Regions from separate parts of the Bradyrhizobium sp. USDA 3397 genome, predicted to be linked through region 3. Evidence: predicted binding sites of a transcription regulator. Region 3 holds the regulator's gene; each other region holds the start of a gene.
The links. The regulator HrcA, encoded in region 3, represses chaperone genes, less so after heat shock. The targets are predictions, from matches to a motif close to GTTAGCACTCNCNNNNNGNGAGTGCTAAC.
Positions count from the first base shown of each region.

Region 1: a site for HrcA is predicted at 3,025-3,053, ahead of ACVWYQ_RS35270 (co-chaperone GroES). Genes of this name have one in related genera too.
Region 2: a site for HrcA is predicted at 1,876-1,904, ahead of ACVWYQ_RS09550 (co-chaperone GroES). Genes of this name have one in related genera too.

Region 1 covers NZ_JBSSDS010000001.1:7,578,993-7,584,106, reverse strand. Annotated here, with positions in the region: gene ACVWYQ_RS35280 (hypothetical protein) at 13-342, opposite strand; gene groL (chaperonin GroEL) at 889-2,526, opposite strand; gene ACVWYQ_RS35270 (co-chaperone GroES) at 2,668-2,985, opposite strand; partial or broken gene ACVWYQ_RS35265 (transposase) at 3,370-3,786, opposite strand; gene ACVWYQ_RS35260 (hypothetical protein) at 3,957-4,244, shown strand; partial or broken gene ACVWYQ_RS35255 (glycoside hydrolase family 130 protein) at 4,539-4,805, opposite strand; partial or broken gene ACVWYQ_RS35250 (transposase) at 4,798-5,114, opposite strand, start outside.
Region 2 covers NZ_JBSSDS010000001.1:2,012,169-2,017,282, forward strand. Annotated here, with positions in the region: gene ACVWYQ_RS09540 (O-linked N-acetylglucosamine transferase, SPINDLY family protein) at 1-1,145, shown strand, start outside; gene ACVWYQ_RS09545 (usg protein) at 1,261-1,548, opposite strand; gene ACVWYQ_RS09550 (co-chaperone GroES) at 1,948-2,262, shown strand; gene groL (chaperonin GroEL) at 2,310-3,950, shown strand; gene lepB (signal peptidase I) at 4,192-4,935, opposite strand.
Region 3 covers NZ_JBSSDS010000001.1:4,984,943-4,990,056, forward strand. Annotated here, with positions in the region: partial or broken gene ACVWYQ_RS23015 (hypothetical protein) at 1-642, shown strand, start outside; gene pncA (bifunctional nicotinamidase/pyrazinamidase) at 829-1,551, shown strand; gene grpE (nucleotide exchange factor GrpE) at 1,701-2,318, opposite strand; gene hrcA (heat-inducible transcriptional repressor HrcA) at 2,413-3,501, opposite strand; gene rph (ribonuclease PH) at 3,670-4,383, shown strand; gene rdgB (RdgB/HAM1 family non-canonical purine NTP pyrophosphatase) at 4,395-5,030, shown strand; gene hemW (radical SAM family heme chaperone HemW) at 5,017-5,114, shown strand, end outside.

The sequences.
Region 1 (5,114 bases), 2.6 Mb from region 3:
CGAGTTTCCTGACTATCCGCGCAGCTCCGCGGCATTCTTGCTACCAAGCGATTCGGCACAAGCTTTTGCAACGGCCGAGTTTGGCTCGGTGCTTCCCGGCATGGTGGCCCAACCGCCTTTTTCAACGAACTTGCTCTGGTCCCATGCATAGGTCGCTTTCTTCATTTCGACCAGGTTTGCCGACGCGTCTGCGGCTTGTCGAAACTTCTCAACGCAGATGGGTGTGAGAGCTGCGACGACAGCCGTCGCAGCTCCATTCCTTGCGAGCGCCTCGGCGGTCCCACCCGTCACCCAGCCGCCCCAGCTGAAACCCACGATTGCCAGAGCGATTGCTCCGGCCACGGCTCACCACAGTGCCGGCCGCACGGCAGCTTTTGTCTCCCTGGAGATTTCCATCGTTTTCGCCTTGACCTAGAGGTAAGTCGAATCTCACCCGTTAAGGAGGCTAGACACGTCAAGCGATCGGCGTCTGTACCAAATTGCTCACGCAATCGCATACGGACACTCTTACGAGGGCACAATGCGCCTTGTCGCCGTAGCCTGGCGGCAGCGCCCTATGCTCACAGCGAGTATCTGCGCCAAGGGCCAGGAGCGGGACTCCCCGAAATGTCGCGCCCTTGTGAAATCTCTACACTGCGCGGTCTTGCCAATAATCGGTTCGAGTGTTCCTTTTTGAACAGACGCGACATCTTTCCCCGATTTCTTCCGTGCATTGCCTGACTTGGAATTATTACCGATCAGCCCGGCTCTCGTGGCCGGGCTTTTCGCTTGAGGACTTCGCGGTCGATGCCGATAGGACAGCAAGGCTCACCTCGGCACCTCGGCATCTCTGTAGGATTCGGCTCATCCGTTTCCTTCTCTGCCATTCTTCGTCATGAGCCGGCTCGCTTAGAAATCCATACCACCCATGCCGCCGCCCGCAGGCACGCCGGTGCCTGCATTCCTCTTCGGCACCTCGGCGACCATGGCTTCGGTGGTGATCAAGAGAGCCGCGACTGAGGCCGCGTTCTGGATCGCCACCCGAACCACCTTGGTCGGGTCGATGATGCCTTTGGTGACCAGGTTGACGTATTCGCCGGACTGGGAGTCAAAGCCGTAGCCGTACTGATCCTTCTCCAGGATCTTCCCGACGATCACCGAGCCATCCTCGCCAGCGTTGATCGCGATCTGGCGAGCCGGATACGATAGAGCCTTGCGCACGATCTCGACACCGGTCTTCTGGTCATCGTTCTTGGTGCGCAGCCCCTTGAGATGCTCGGAAGCGCGCAGCAGGGCGACGCCGCCGCCCGGCAGGATGCCTTCCTCGACCGCCGCGCGGGTCGCATGCATCGCGTCATCAACGCGATCCTTGCGCTCCTTCACCTCGACCTCGGTCGCGCCGCCGACGCGGATGACCGCGACGCCGCCGGCGAGCTTGGCCAGACGCTCCTGCAGCTTCTCACGGTCGTAGTCCGAGGTGGTCTCCTCGATCTGCGCCTTGAGCTGATTGACGCGCGCCTCGATGTCGGCCTTCTTGCCCGCGCCGCTGACGATGGTGGTGTTCTCCTTGTCGATCATCACCTTCTTGGCGCGACCGAGCATGTTGAGCGTGACGTTCTCGAGCTTGATGCCGAGATCTTCCGAGATCGCCTGGCCGCCGGTCAGGATCGCGATGTCCTGCAGCATGGCCTTGCGGCGATCGCCGAAGCCTGGAGCCTTGACGGCCGCGACCTTCAGGCCACCACGCAGGCGGTTCACGACGAGAGTGGCGAGCGCTTCGCCTTCGACGTCTTCCGCGATAATCACAAGCGGCTTGCCGCTCTGCACCACGGCTTCGAGCAGCGGAAGCAATTCATTCAGGTGAGACAGCTTCTTCTCATTGATGAGGACGTAGGCGTCGTCCATCTCAACGCGCATCTTGTCTGCGTTGGTAACAAAGTAAGGCGAGATATAGCCGCGGTCGAACTGCATACCTTCGACGACCTCGAGTTCAGTCTCGAGCGACTTCGCTTCTTCAACCGTGATAACGCCCTCGTTGCCCACCTTCTTCATGGCGTCGGAGAGGAACTTACCAATCTCGGCATCGCCGTTGGCCGAGATGGTGCCCACCTGGGCGATCTCGTCGTTCGAGGTGACCTTCTTGGAGTTCTTGACGAGGTCCGCAACGACGGCTTCCACGGCGAGGTCGATACCGCGCTTCAGGTCCATCGGGTTCATGCCGGCGGCAACCGCCTTGGCGCCTTCACGGACGATCGCAGCCGCGAGCACGGTGGCGGTCGTGGTGCCGTCGCCGGCGGCATCAGCGGACTTGGAGGCGACTTCGCGCACCATCTGGGCGCCCATGTTCTCGAACTTGTCCTCGAGCTCGATCTCCTTGGCGACGGTGACGCCGTCCTTGGTGATGCGGGGAGCGCCGAACGACTTGTCGAGAACGACGTTGCGGCCTTTGGGACCGAGCGTGACCTTGACTGCGTTGTTGAGAATTTCGACACCGCGCAGCATCTTGTCGCGGGCATCTACGCCGAACTTGACTTCTTTGGCCGACATCATGATCTCCGTTTTCGACTGGTCAGATCCCAATGATCGCGCCTAGGCGAGCTCTTAAGGAGCGGGATTTGAACTTGCGGGCCTCATCCTGCGAGACGCCGGCTGCGCCGACGGCTCAGGATGAGGAAAACTGACTGGTGCTTAGGCAACCTTCTTCTTCGCGGCAGGCAGATCGACGAGAACGCCCATAATGTCGCTTTCCTTCATGATCAGCAGTTCCTGACCATCGAGCTTGACCTCAGTACCGGACCACTTGCCGAACAGCACGCGGTCGCCGACCTGGAGGTCTATCGGAATCAGCTTGCCGGCTTCGTCGCGGCCGCCTGGACCAACCGCCGTGATCTCGCCCTGCGAGGGTTTTTCCTTGGCGGTGTCCGGAATGATGATGCCGCCAGTGGTCTTGTCTTCGGCTTCGATGCGCTTGACCACAACGCGGTCGTGAAGCGGACGGAACTTCATGCTGTCCTCCTGTTTTCTGGTTGTTGTTGCTTTGGATGAAATAGCAGTCGTGGCCAGCAAGTGCTAATCAGCACATAAGCCGCCGCAGGGGACGTACAAGACCGTGCTGAATCGATATTCCGAGAGCATCACAACTGCCAAGGCCGCGGCGGCTAGGGAGCCGGGATGCAAAGGTGTGAGTTCTGCAATCTTATGCTCTTCTCTGCTTTGAGTTGCACGGCCTTTTCAGAGATCCGCTGTTATTCGGCGCGCGGTTTGACCCCGATCGGCGCCGAAGGTTGACCCCCGCCAACACAGCCGAATTCATTGAACGATCACGGGAATGTTCATCACGTATGGGGTCAATGTTGTAAGCCGATGGGGGGCGAACTTCGGCTTATTCACATTCACCCTGTCGTCGATCTCGCCGCAGAGCCGGCTCACCTGGCTTTTGGAGATCCCGGTCATACCCATCGCCTGCACCAGATCGTCCACCGAGCGGGTCGAGACGCCCTGCACATGGGCTTCCTGCTCCACGGCGGTGAGCGCCTTCTTGGCCATCCGCCGCGGCTCCAGGAAGCCCGGGAATTAGGACCGCTTGCGCAGCTTGGGAATGCGCAGCTCAATCGCGCCGGCCCGGGTCCCAGATCCAGTCGCGGTAGCCATGCGCTGGGCCAGACGCTCGGGGCCTTCTCGCCGTAGCCCGCCCCCGGTCTGGCTTTCGAATTCCATCTCCATCAGACGCTGGGCAGCAAAGCCGATCAGCTCGCGCAGCAGATCGGCGCCTGGGGTCTTCTCTACGAGCGTGCGCAGGTTCATCATGTCGTTGGTCGTCGGCTTTCCTCGGTTGGGTTGGCGTGTCGCAACCCGATCCTACCGGAGAACTGCCGGTGACCACTGCAAAGCCGCCCGCCCGCTACGGCGCTAGGTGAGGCGCGCGTCCGGGCGGCTTTGCTCTACCGAGCTACATCACCTCCGGGGACACGACCAATATGTTCGAGATTACGATCGCACGCATCGAGATGATTCTGCCGAATGAACGTGGCGAGGACATTCGCCTGACGTTTCAGTTCGATAGCCGTCAGACCAGTTTTACCTTGCCAATTTTCCTGAAGTCTTGCGAATTCGACGATACCGAGATCGTCAGGGTCGCCCGAAGCCAATTGCACGACGTTTTCGCGCAGCTTTGCAGCCAGTGCGCGAATTGGCAACTGACAGACGACGAGCGTCGCGAGCTCGCAAGAATTAGCGTGCGGCCCGCTGTCACGGCGCAGGAGTAGCTCGGGAAAAAAAGGAGCTATTGAATTGGATGTATGCTCCTGAGATCAGCTTAAGATGCGCGGATCGAGTCAAGTCCACGGAGGGTGCTAGACGAGTGGCGTTTCGAATAGGAAGTGAGCACAATCGAAGGCCAGCTGGATGTAACGCATCTGGATTCCTCTGTTATTATCCTCTCGATGGCTACGAACACGTCAGGAGAGTGGTGCTTCCGCCCTTGCTCGCATTAGCTGGCTATTAGGTTCCTACGAGTTGTTGAGAAACACGGTTGACGCCAACGACCACGAAGGCCGCGCCTAGCATTTCATCGCGTCCATGAGCTCGGAAATCTCGATCGTTGCGAAATTCGAGAATGTGTCCGACACGGCATATGGCAGAATGATCTGGTTGTTGTGCCGCATCCCGCCACAAGTATAAACGACGTTAGGGACGTATCCTTCGCGCTCGGATGATTCAGGCCGCAATAGCGGCTCGCGCGAACGTGCCAGCACCTTGGATGGGTCGCGCTTGTCGAGCAGCGCCGCACCGATCGAGTATTTGCGGACCGGGCCGACACCGTGCGTCGATCTCCGCGCACAGCCGTGAGACCTGGCTCTTGGAGATGCCGCTCATCCCCATGGCCTGCACCAGATCGTCGACCGAGCGGGTCGAGACGCCTGGCACATAGGCTTCCTGCACTACGGCGGTGAGCGCCTTCTCGGCCATCCGGCGCGGCTCCAGAAAGCCTGGAAAGTAGGAGCCCTTGCGCAGCTTGGGGATGCGAAGCTCGACCGTGCCGGCATGGGTCTCCCAGGTCCGGTCGCGGTAGCCGTTGCGCTGTGCCAGACGCTCGGGGTTCTTCTCGCCGTAGGCGGCCCCGGCCTGGCCTTCAA
Region 2 (5,114 bases), 3.0 Mb from region 3:
TCGCTTCAGAAGCGGCGGCACCGCATGACAACAGCCGCGATCCGGATCGTCGCCTGGTGCTGGGCTACGTCTCCTCAGACTTCAACGCGCATTCGGCTGCGTTCATCTTCAAGCCTGTCCTGCAACACCACGACCGCGCCCAGTTCGAAATCGTTTGCTATTCGTGCTCGGCGAGAGTGGATGCGACGACACGCGAATTTCAAGGCATTTCCGATCGCTGGCGCGACGCCTCGCAATGGAGCGACGATCGCCTTGCCGTCCAGATTCGCGCCGATCGCATCGATATCCTGATCGATCTGTCCGGCCATACAAGAGGAAACCGCCTCGGCGTATTTGCGCGCAAGCCGGCACCGATCCAGGCGCACGGCTGGGGCCACGGCACCGGCACCGGGTTGCCGGCGATCGACTATCTGTTCTCGGATCCGGTCGGGATTCCGCACGAGGTTCGGCATCTGTTTGCAGAGAAGGTGGTCGACCTGCCGTGCTTCGTGACGCTGGCGCCGCTGCCGGCCGGGATTGCGCGAGCCGCAACGCCGGCTCTCTCGAACGGCTTCGTCACGTTCGGTGTCTTCAACCGCATCAGCAAGATCTCGGACGAGGCGGCGGCAGTCTGGTCCAGGATCCTCGAGTGGGTGCCGGGCTCGCGCCTCCTGATCAAGGACGTTGCGCTCGACGACCAGCTGGTCCGCGACAAGCTGCTGGCGCGATTTGCGGCCTGCCGATTGCCGGCCGAACGCGTCGATCTGCTCGGGGCCACCTTGCGCGACGAGCATCTGGCATCGTTCAATCGCATCGATATTGCTCTCGATCCGTTCCCGCAGAACGGCGGCGTCAGCACATGGGAAGCCCTGCAGATGGGCGTGCCCGTGGTGGCGAAGCTCGGCAACAGCCTGCCCGGCCGCGCTGCCGGCGCCATCCTCACCGCACTTGGCCTGCCGGACTGGGTCGCCGACAGCGAGGAGGCCTATGTCGAGATCGCGGCCAGCCGCGCGGCCGAGATCGGCGAGCTCGACAAATTGCGCCGCGAACTGCCCGCAACGATCAACGCCGCGGCCGCGGGCAACCCCATCTCATATGCACAAGCGGTGGACGCGGCCTATCGCGCGATGTGGACACGCTATTGCAACGGCGCTGTCGGTGCGTGACATCGTAGGGTGGGCAAAGCGCAGCGTGCCCACGACTTCTCTCAATCGGAAACAGACGGTGGGCACGGCGCGCGAAGAGCGCGCCTTTGCCCACCCTACGAGACCGGTGCTCCGTTCAATGCAGACGGAACACGCCGTCGACGGCGCGAAGCTCGGCCGGCTTGATCAGCTTGGAATGGGCCACCGTCACCGAATGGAGGGGACCGTCGAGCTTCTCCTGCCAGAACGCCAGGAAATCGGTCAGCGCGGGGAATTTCGGAAACATGTCGTAGTTCTGCCAGACATAGGTCTGGAGCAGCGAGGGATGATCCGGCATCCGATAGAGAATTTGTGCCGTCGTCAGCCCGTAGCCCAGCATCTGTTTCCGGAATTCCTCGGAAACGCCCCCAACGCGCAGTCCCATGCCAAACCTCCTTTGCAGGAGCGCATCCGGCGAGTGGCTTGGTCCGTGCCCCGGGGAGCCACCCGGAAACGATGCGCTCACATGAGAGAAATGTGACGCAAACTGACAACTCATCTCAAGCCCAAAAGTTTAACAAGCTGTTGAAATTCAATGCTTTAGCAGCAGAGACGACTCCGTGCTAATACGGTCACCCAAGAGGCGTCGAGAGGCCTCCAAGGCGGTTAACGATGGCGAGGGGTTTCTGGCAGTCCGCGCTTTCGGCTGCTAATTTTTCTGCTACAAACCCTTGCCCCCGCAAAATTCCTGTCCTATTTCAGGCTCGCCCGTGCTAGCACTCACGGGCAACGACTGCTAACAATCTCAAAATCCTCAACACGTGCAATTGCTTAGGAGGACTGCATGAAATTCCGTCCGCTTCACGACCGCGTCGTGGTCAAGCGCATCGACGCAGAAGAGAAGACCGCTGGCGGCATCATCATTCCCGACACTGCCAAGGAAAAGCCCTCCCAGGGCGAAGTCGTCGCCGTTGGCCCCGGTGGCCGCGACGAAGCTGGCAAGCTGATCCCGATCGACCTGAAGGTCGGCGACCGCGTGCTGTTCGGCAAGTGGTCCGGCACCGAGGTCAAGATCGACGGCCAGGACTTGCTGATCATGAAGGAGAGCGACGTGATGGGCGTTCTCGAAGTCAGCGAGTCCAAGAAGAAGGCGGCTTAAGAGCCCCTCTCCTCCCTCCAGTCAAACTCACCTAAGGAAAACTCCAGATGGCAGCCAAAGAAGTCAAATTCTCGGTTGAAGCGCGCGACAAGATGCTGCGCGGCGTCGACGTTCTCGCCAACGCGGTGAAGGTCACGCTCGGTCCCAAGGGCCGCAACGTCGTGCTCGACAAGTCGTTCGGCGCTCCTCGCATCACCAAGGACGGCGTCACCGTCGCCAAGGAGATCGAGCTCGACGACAAGTTCGAGAACATGGGCGCGCAGATGGTGCGCGAAGTCGCCTCCAAGTCCGCTGACGCCGCCGGCGACGGCACCACCACCGCCACTGTGCTCGCCCAGGCGATCGTGAAGGAAGGCGCCAAGTCGGTCGCCGCCGGCATGAACCCGATGGACCTCAAGCGTGGTATCGACCTCGCGGTCGAAGCCGTCGTGGCCGACCTCGAGAAGAACTCGAAGAAGGTCACCTCGAACGACGAGATCGCCCAGGTCGGCACCATCTCGGCGAACGGCGATGCCGAGATCGGCAAGTTCCTCGCCGACGCCATGAAGAAGGTCGGCAACGAGGGCGTCATCACCGTCGAGGAAGCCAAGTCGCTCGAGACCGAGCTCGACGTGGTCGAGGGCATGCAGTTCGACCGCGGCTACATCTCGCCCTACTTCGTCACCAACGCCGACAAGATGCGCGTTGAGATGGACGACGCCTACATCCTCATCAACGAGAAGAAGCTCTCCTCGCTGAACGAGCTGCTGCCGCTGCTCGAGGCCGTGGTGCAGACCGGCAAGCCGCTGGTCATCGTCGCCGAGGACGTCGAAGGCGAAGCCCTGGCGACCCTGGTCGTGAACCGCCTGCGCGGCGGCCTGAAGGTCGCGGCCGTCAAGGCTCCGGGCTTCGGCGATCGCCGCAAGGCCATGCTGCAGGACATCGCGATCCTGACCGGCGGCCAGGCGATCTCGGAAGACCTCGGCATCAAGCTCGAGAACGTCACGCTCAACATGCTCGGTCGCGCCAAGAAGGTGATGATCGACAAGGAGAACACCACGATCGTCAACGGCGCCGGCAAGAAGGCCGACATCGAGGCGCGCGTGGCCCAGATCAAGGCGCAGATCGAGGAGACCACCTCGGACTACGACCGTGAGAAGCTCCAGGAGCGTCTTGCCAAGCTCGCGGGCGGCGTCGCGGTGATCCGCGTCGGCGGCGCGACCGAGGTCGAGGTGAAGGAGCGCAAGGATCGCGTTGATGACGCGATGCATGCGACCCGCGCAGCCGTGGAAGAAGGCATCGTTCCGGGCGGCGGCGTCGCTCTGCTCCGTGCCTCCGAGCAGCTCAAGGGTCTGCGCACCAAGAACGACGACCAGAAGACCGGAGTCGAGATCGTGCGCAAGGCGCTGTCGGCCCCCGCTCGCCAGATCGCGATCAACGCCGGTGAAGACGGCTCGGTGATCGTCGGCAAGATCCTGGAGAACAAGGCCTACAATTACGGCTTCGACTCCCAGACCGGCGAATATGCCGACCTCGTCAAGAAGGGCATCATCGACCCAACCAAGGTGGTCCGTACCGCGATCCAGAACGCTGCCTCGGTGGCCGCGCTCCTGATCACCACGGAAGCCATGGTCGCCGAGCTGCCCAAGAAGGGCGGCGCCGGCCCGGCGATGCCCCCGGGCGGCGGCATGGGCGGCATGGATTTCTGAGGTCCAACCACCTCGAGAACTACGAAACCCCGGCAGCGATGCCGGGGTTTTTGTTTTGGGGGGCCTCTGTTCTCTCAACCAGTCATTCCGGGGCGCGCCCCTTGGGCGCGAGCCCGGAATCCATAACCACGAAACTCACGGGCGACGGGCATAGCGGGCCCACTCCATCTGGCTGTGATTATGGATTCCGGGCTCGCGCCCAAGAGGGCGCGCCCCGGAATGACGGCGGAAAGGCTCCCCCTCACTCCGCCTTCCCGATCCGCTCGAAGCGCGGCTCGCCGTCTTCGTCGAGCGACCAGAAGATCCGCGTCACCTTGCCGATGAGATTGTCCATCGGCACGAAGCCGAATGTCGACATGCGGCTGTCGGTGGAATTGTCGCGGTTGTCGCCGAGCACGAAGATGTGGCCCGGCGGCACGGTGAAGACGTTGGTGTTGTCAAGATAGCCGTCGTCGAGGCAGTCATATGTCACATAGGACGCGCCGCTCGGCAGCGTCTCGCGCCAGCGCTTGACGGCCGCACCGTCGTCCACGCCGCAGGCCTCGTCGGCAAATGTCGCTTCCAGGGCGACGCGGGTCACCGGGCGATCGTTGAGGATGAGGCGGCCCTGCCGCATCTGGATGCGGTCTCCGGGCAGGCCGACGACGCGCTTGACGTAGTCGGCAGAACTGTCCTTCGCCGTCCGGAATACCACGATATCTCCGTATTCGGGATCGGCGGCGAGGATGCGGCCCGAGATCCAGGACGACGCGAAAGGGAGTGAATAGCGGCCATACCCGTAGGGATATTTCGCGGCGAAGACGTAGTCGCCGACCATCAGCGCCGGTGTCATCGAACCGGACGGAATGTTGAACGGCTGATACAGGACGAAGCGAAACAGGATCACCGGCGACCACAGCACCGGGATCATGAGGATCAGGACGACGATCGCCTTCCAGTCGCTGGATCGTGCTGCGGGGCGGATCGATTCCTGAAGAACGGTCATGTGCCTTCCCTGATCAAGACGTTGCGGCTCCAGGATGACGCAACCTGCGAGCGCGCTCAATCCCCGACGAGCTCAAATTGGTCGCGCCTCGCGCCGATCGCGTTCATCGCAGACCGCGGCAACACCGATGTGAAGGGCCGCTTGCTGCATTGCAGCCCGCCTCCGAACTTTTCGCTGGA
Region 3 (5,114 bases):
TTGCCTATTTCACCACCGAAAGCGGCAAGGCCGGCGATACCCCGGTGAAGCGCTATTCGATGATCGTGCCCGGCGCCGGCTTCTCCGGCTATGTCGCGGTACAGATCCCGGAGAATGCGACCAAGATCTACACGGACGAGGCGGTGCGACAGATGTTCGCGAGCGCCACCACCCGCAGGCAGGTCTCGGCCGAGGAGCAGATCGCGCTGCTGCCGTTCAAGATCACCGATCTCGCCGACTTCAAGGACATCAAGACCCTGGCACCGGGCTCGAGCATCATCCTGGCCGACGGCGATGAGAGCGTGGGCTACGAGGATGATCCTCGGCCTGATCGGCGCCACCCCGCAAGCCGCCGACGACCGCGCCCGCTTCGCCCAGGAGGCGGCGCTCCAGATTCCCGGCGTGCGCGAGTCGCGCATCACCATGTCCGAGCCGATCCGCATCAACGGCCAGCAAGGCTTCGAGACCCGGATCGACGGCGTCAGCGGCAAGGACAAGGTCCCGGTGACGGTGGTGCAGTGGATCCGCTTCTCGAGCGGCGGCGCATCATTGCGCATCATCGCCAGCGCCCCGCGCGACCAATGGCAAGCCGCCTTCACCCGCTTCCGCGCCGTGCGCGACGGGATTCAGCCGAAGGGGTAGGGCCCGAGGCGCTTCAACACCTCCAATGTCATCCCCGCCTGGTGCGCAATTGCGCACGGGGGGCGACGATGATGTTGGGGCTAAGAGCCCAACTGCTCATCAGCCCGGCTGCATTTTCAGGCTTCTGTTCGTATACGAACGGAACTAGGCTTCCTCCCGTTGGATCATCCTGGAGGGGAGGTAGACATGCTGGTTCGGCGACAGGTCTTGGCAATGCTTGGAACGACGGCGCTGGCGACGCTCGCGCCAACCGCGCTGTTCGCGGCCGCACCGATCAAGCCGGACGAAGCGTCCGCGCTGCTCGTGATCGACGTGCAGAACTGCTTCCTGCCCGGCGGCAGCCTCGCCGTGAAGGAAGGCGAGCAGGTGGTGCCGGTCATCAACAAGATCTCGAAGGCATTTGCGAATGTGGTGCTGACGCAGGACTGGCACACGCCGGGCCACGTTTCGTTTGCGTCGGTTCATTCCGGCAAGAAGCCATTCGAAACGGTCGACCTGCCCTACGGCAAGCAGGTGCTGTGGCCGGACCATTGCGTGCAGGGCACCGAGGGCGCGGCGCTGTCGAAGGACCTGTCGATCCCGCACGCCGAGCTCATCATCCGCAAGGGATTTCACAAGAACGTCGACAGCTATTCGGCCTTCCTCGAGGCCGACGGCAAGACCTCGACCGGGCTCGCCGGCTACCTGAGGGGCCGCAAGATCAAGCGCGTCTTCGTCGCTGGTCTTGCGACAGATTTCTGCGTCGCCTGGACCGCGCTCGACGGGCGCAAGGCGGGCTTCGAGGTCTATGTGGTGGAAGACGCCTGCCGCGGCATCGACACGCAGGGCTCGCTCGCCAAGGCCTGGGCCGACATGGCCAAGGCGGGCGTGAAGCGGATTCAGTCTGCGGATATCGCGGTGAGCGCGTAGGCGGCGCGCCATCTTCCGTCATTCCGGGGCGCGCTTCAGCGCGAGCCCGAAATCCATTGTGCGGTTGTCTCTGCTGTTCGATGGATTCTCAGGTGCGCATTGCGCACCATAGTTCTCGACTTCGTCGAGCCCCGGAATGACGCCAACACTCAATTCGCCGCGCTGCTCGACTCGTTGTTGTTCGCCGCGGGCGCAGTCTTCGCGCCGCCCTTGGCGACGCCGACCAGCGCCGGGCGCAGCACGCGGTCACCAATGGTGTAGCCGGCCTGCATGATCTGCACCACGGTGCCCGACGGCACCGACGCGTCAGGCACTTCGTACATCGCCTGGTGGAAGTTCGGGTCGAACTTCTGGCCCTGAGGATCGAGCTTCTTCACGCCGTGTTTTTCCAGCGCGTTGAGCAGCGCGCGCTCCGTGAGCTCGACGCCCTCGATCAACGAGACCAGGCCGGGATCGGCCGCAGCACGCGCCTCCGCCGGAACGGCATCGAGTGCACGCTGGAGATTGTCGGCGATGTCGAGCACGTCGCGCGCGAAGCCGGTGATGCCGTAGAGGCGGGCGTCGGCGACTTCCTTGGCGGTGCGCTTGCGCAAATTCTCCATCTCGGCCAGCGTCCGCAGCATGCGGTCGCGCGCTTCAGCCGCTTCCTTTTGCAGGGTTTCGACCGAACCCGGCTCGGGATCGTCGGGCATGATGTAGGGTTTCGACACCACGGGCTCGCCGGTCGCTGCAGTCGTGTCTTGGGGTTGCCGGTCTTGCTCGGTCATCGGCTCTGATCTCGAACTCGTTTCAGGGATGTTGGCCCGGATATCGTGCCTAAACTCGCGAAAATCAAGCGCCCGTGATCGGCGGAAAGGCCGGTCAGCCCCCCAAGAGGCGGCTGACGATGCGGGCGGCGTAGTCCACGGTGGGGATCACGCGGGCATAATTCAGCCGCGTCGGGCCGATCACGCCGAGAACGCCGACGATGTGGCCGGCGGCATCCCGATAGGGCGAGATGATGGTGGACGACCCCGACAGCGAGAACAGCTTGTTCTCACTGCCGATGAAGATGCGCACGCCTTCGGCGGTCTCGGCCCGGCCGAGCAGGTCGATCACGCCGCGCTTGGTCTCGAGGTCGTCGAACAACAGCCGAACCCGCTCCAGATCCTCCAGCGCATGCAGATCTTCGAGCAGATTGGCATGGCCGCGGACGATGAGCTGGCGATCCTCGCTCTCGCCGCCGGACCAGCTGGCGATGCCGGCCGAGATCACTTTCTGTGTCAGCTGATCGAGCTCGGCACGGGCCTCGCCGAGTGCGGTCTCGAGCTCGAGCCGCGCCTCGGCCAGGGTACGGCCCCGGATCCGCGCATTGAGGAAATTGCCGGCCTCCGTCAGCGCCGAAGAGGGAACTCCGGGCGGCAGCGTCAACACGCGGTTTTCGACCTGGCCGTCTTCGCCGACCAGGATCACCAGCGCTTTTTCCGGTTCCAGGCGGACGAATTCGATGTGCTTCAGCCGCGCATTGGATTTCGGCGTCAGCACGACGGCGGCCGCCCGGGTCAGGCCGGAGAGCCGCATCAAGGCCTGGTCCAGCGCCGCCTCGACCGATTGCGCCTCGCCGACGGACGAGAGCTGGCTCTGGATCGCCTGCCGCTCGGCCTCGTTGAGGTCGCCGACCTGCATCAGGGCATCGACGAAGAAGCGCAAGCCCAGTTCCGTCGGCAGCCGGCCGGCCGAGGTGTGCGGGGCATAGATCAGGCCGAGCTGTTCCAGATCGGCCATGACGTTGCGGACCGAGGCCGGCGACAGCGGCATGGCGATCAGGCGGGAAATGTTGCGCGAGCCGACCGGCTCACCGGTCGCGAGATAGCTTTCGACAATTTGACGAAAGATGTCGCGGGAACGCTCGTTGAGCTGGGCAAGGCCTGCGCGCGGCGCGATCAGATGGATCGGATCGTGATGGGCCACAGACGGTAACTCCTCTCAGATACTTATAATTTGTCCATCCGGGCCGCTTCTGACAAGCGTCGCGTTTACGGGCCGGCGGTCAGGGGGTGAATAAGCCCTTGCCGCCCACCCCCGCCCCACCTACAAGCACCGCGAACAGCCTATTCCCGCGAGTTTTGGAGATTTCCCATGCGGCCAAGCCGCCGTGCGCCCGACGAATTGCGCCCCGTGACGCTGGAGCGCGGCGTGGTCAAATATGCGGAAGGCTCCTGCCTGGTGAAATTCGGCGACACCCATGTGCTGGTCACCGCCACGCTGGAGGACCGCCTGCCGCCGTGGCTGAAGGGTCAGGGCCGCGGCTGGGTCACCGCCGAATACGGCATGCTGCCGCGCGCCACCTCCGAACGCACCCGCCGCGAGGCCTCCGCCGGCAAGCAGAGCGGCCGCACCGTCGAGATTCAGCGTCTGATCGGTCGCTCGCTTCGCACCATCGTCGATCTCGAAGCGCTCGGTGAGCGTCAGATCACGGTCGATTGCGACGTGCTCCAGGCCGACGGCGGCACGCGCACGGCCTCGATCACCGGCGCCTGGGTGGCGCTTGCCGATTGCATCAACTGGATGAAGGCGCGCAACATGGTGAAGGCCAACGTGATGCGCGACAACGTCGCCGCGATCTCCTGCGGCATCTACAACGGTACGCCGGTGCTCGATCTCGACTATGCCGAGGATTCGGAAGCCGAGACCGACGCCAATTTCGTCATGACCGGCGATGGCCGCATCATCGAGGTGCAGGGCACCGCGGAACGCGAGCCGTTCACGCAGGACGAGTTCCTGAAGCTGATCGCCCTGGCGCAGAAGGGCATTGCGCGTCTGGTGGACTTGCAGAAACTGGCCGTGGCGTAGTCAATAGGCCCATGCACCGCCGAATCACCGACAAGCTCGTCATCGCCACTCACAATCCCGGCAAGCTCGCCGAGATGAAGGAGCTGCTCGCGCCGTACGGGATCGAGGCGGTGTCGGCAGGCGAGCTTGGCCTCCCCGAGCCCGAGGAAACCGGCAACGATTTCCGCAGCAACGCTGCGATCAAGGCGGTCGCCGCAGCGCAGGCGACCAAGCTTCCCGCCTTCGCCGACGATTCCGGCATCGTCGTCGACGCACTCGACGGTGCGCCGGGAATCTACAGCGCGCGCTGGGCCGGTCCATCCAAGGATTTCAACGCGGCGATGGCGCAGATCGAGCGCCTGCTGCAGGAGCGCGGCGCCACCACGCCGGACAAGCGCAAGGCCCACTTCGTCTCCGCGCTTTGCGTGGCCTGGCCCGACGATCATCGCGAGGAGGTCGAGGCGCGCGTCGACGGCACGCTGATCTGGCCACCGCGCGGCACGGCCGGCTTCGGCTACGACCCGATGTTCCTGCCGGACGGGCACAGCCGCACCTTCGGCGAGATGACCAGCATCGAGAAGCACGGCCTGCCGCCGCTCGGCCTCGGCCTGTCGCACCGCGCCCGCGCTTTTCGGAAACTGGCGGAGATCTGCCTTGAGCCGCGCTAACAAGGATGCGTTTGGCGTCTATGTGCACTGGCCGTTCTGCCTGTCGAAGTGCCCCTATTGCGACTTCAACAGCCATGTCCGCCA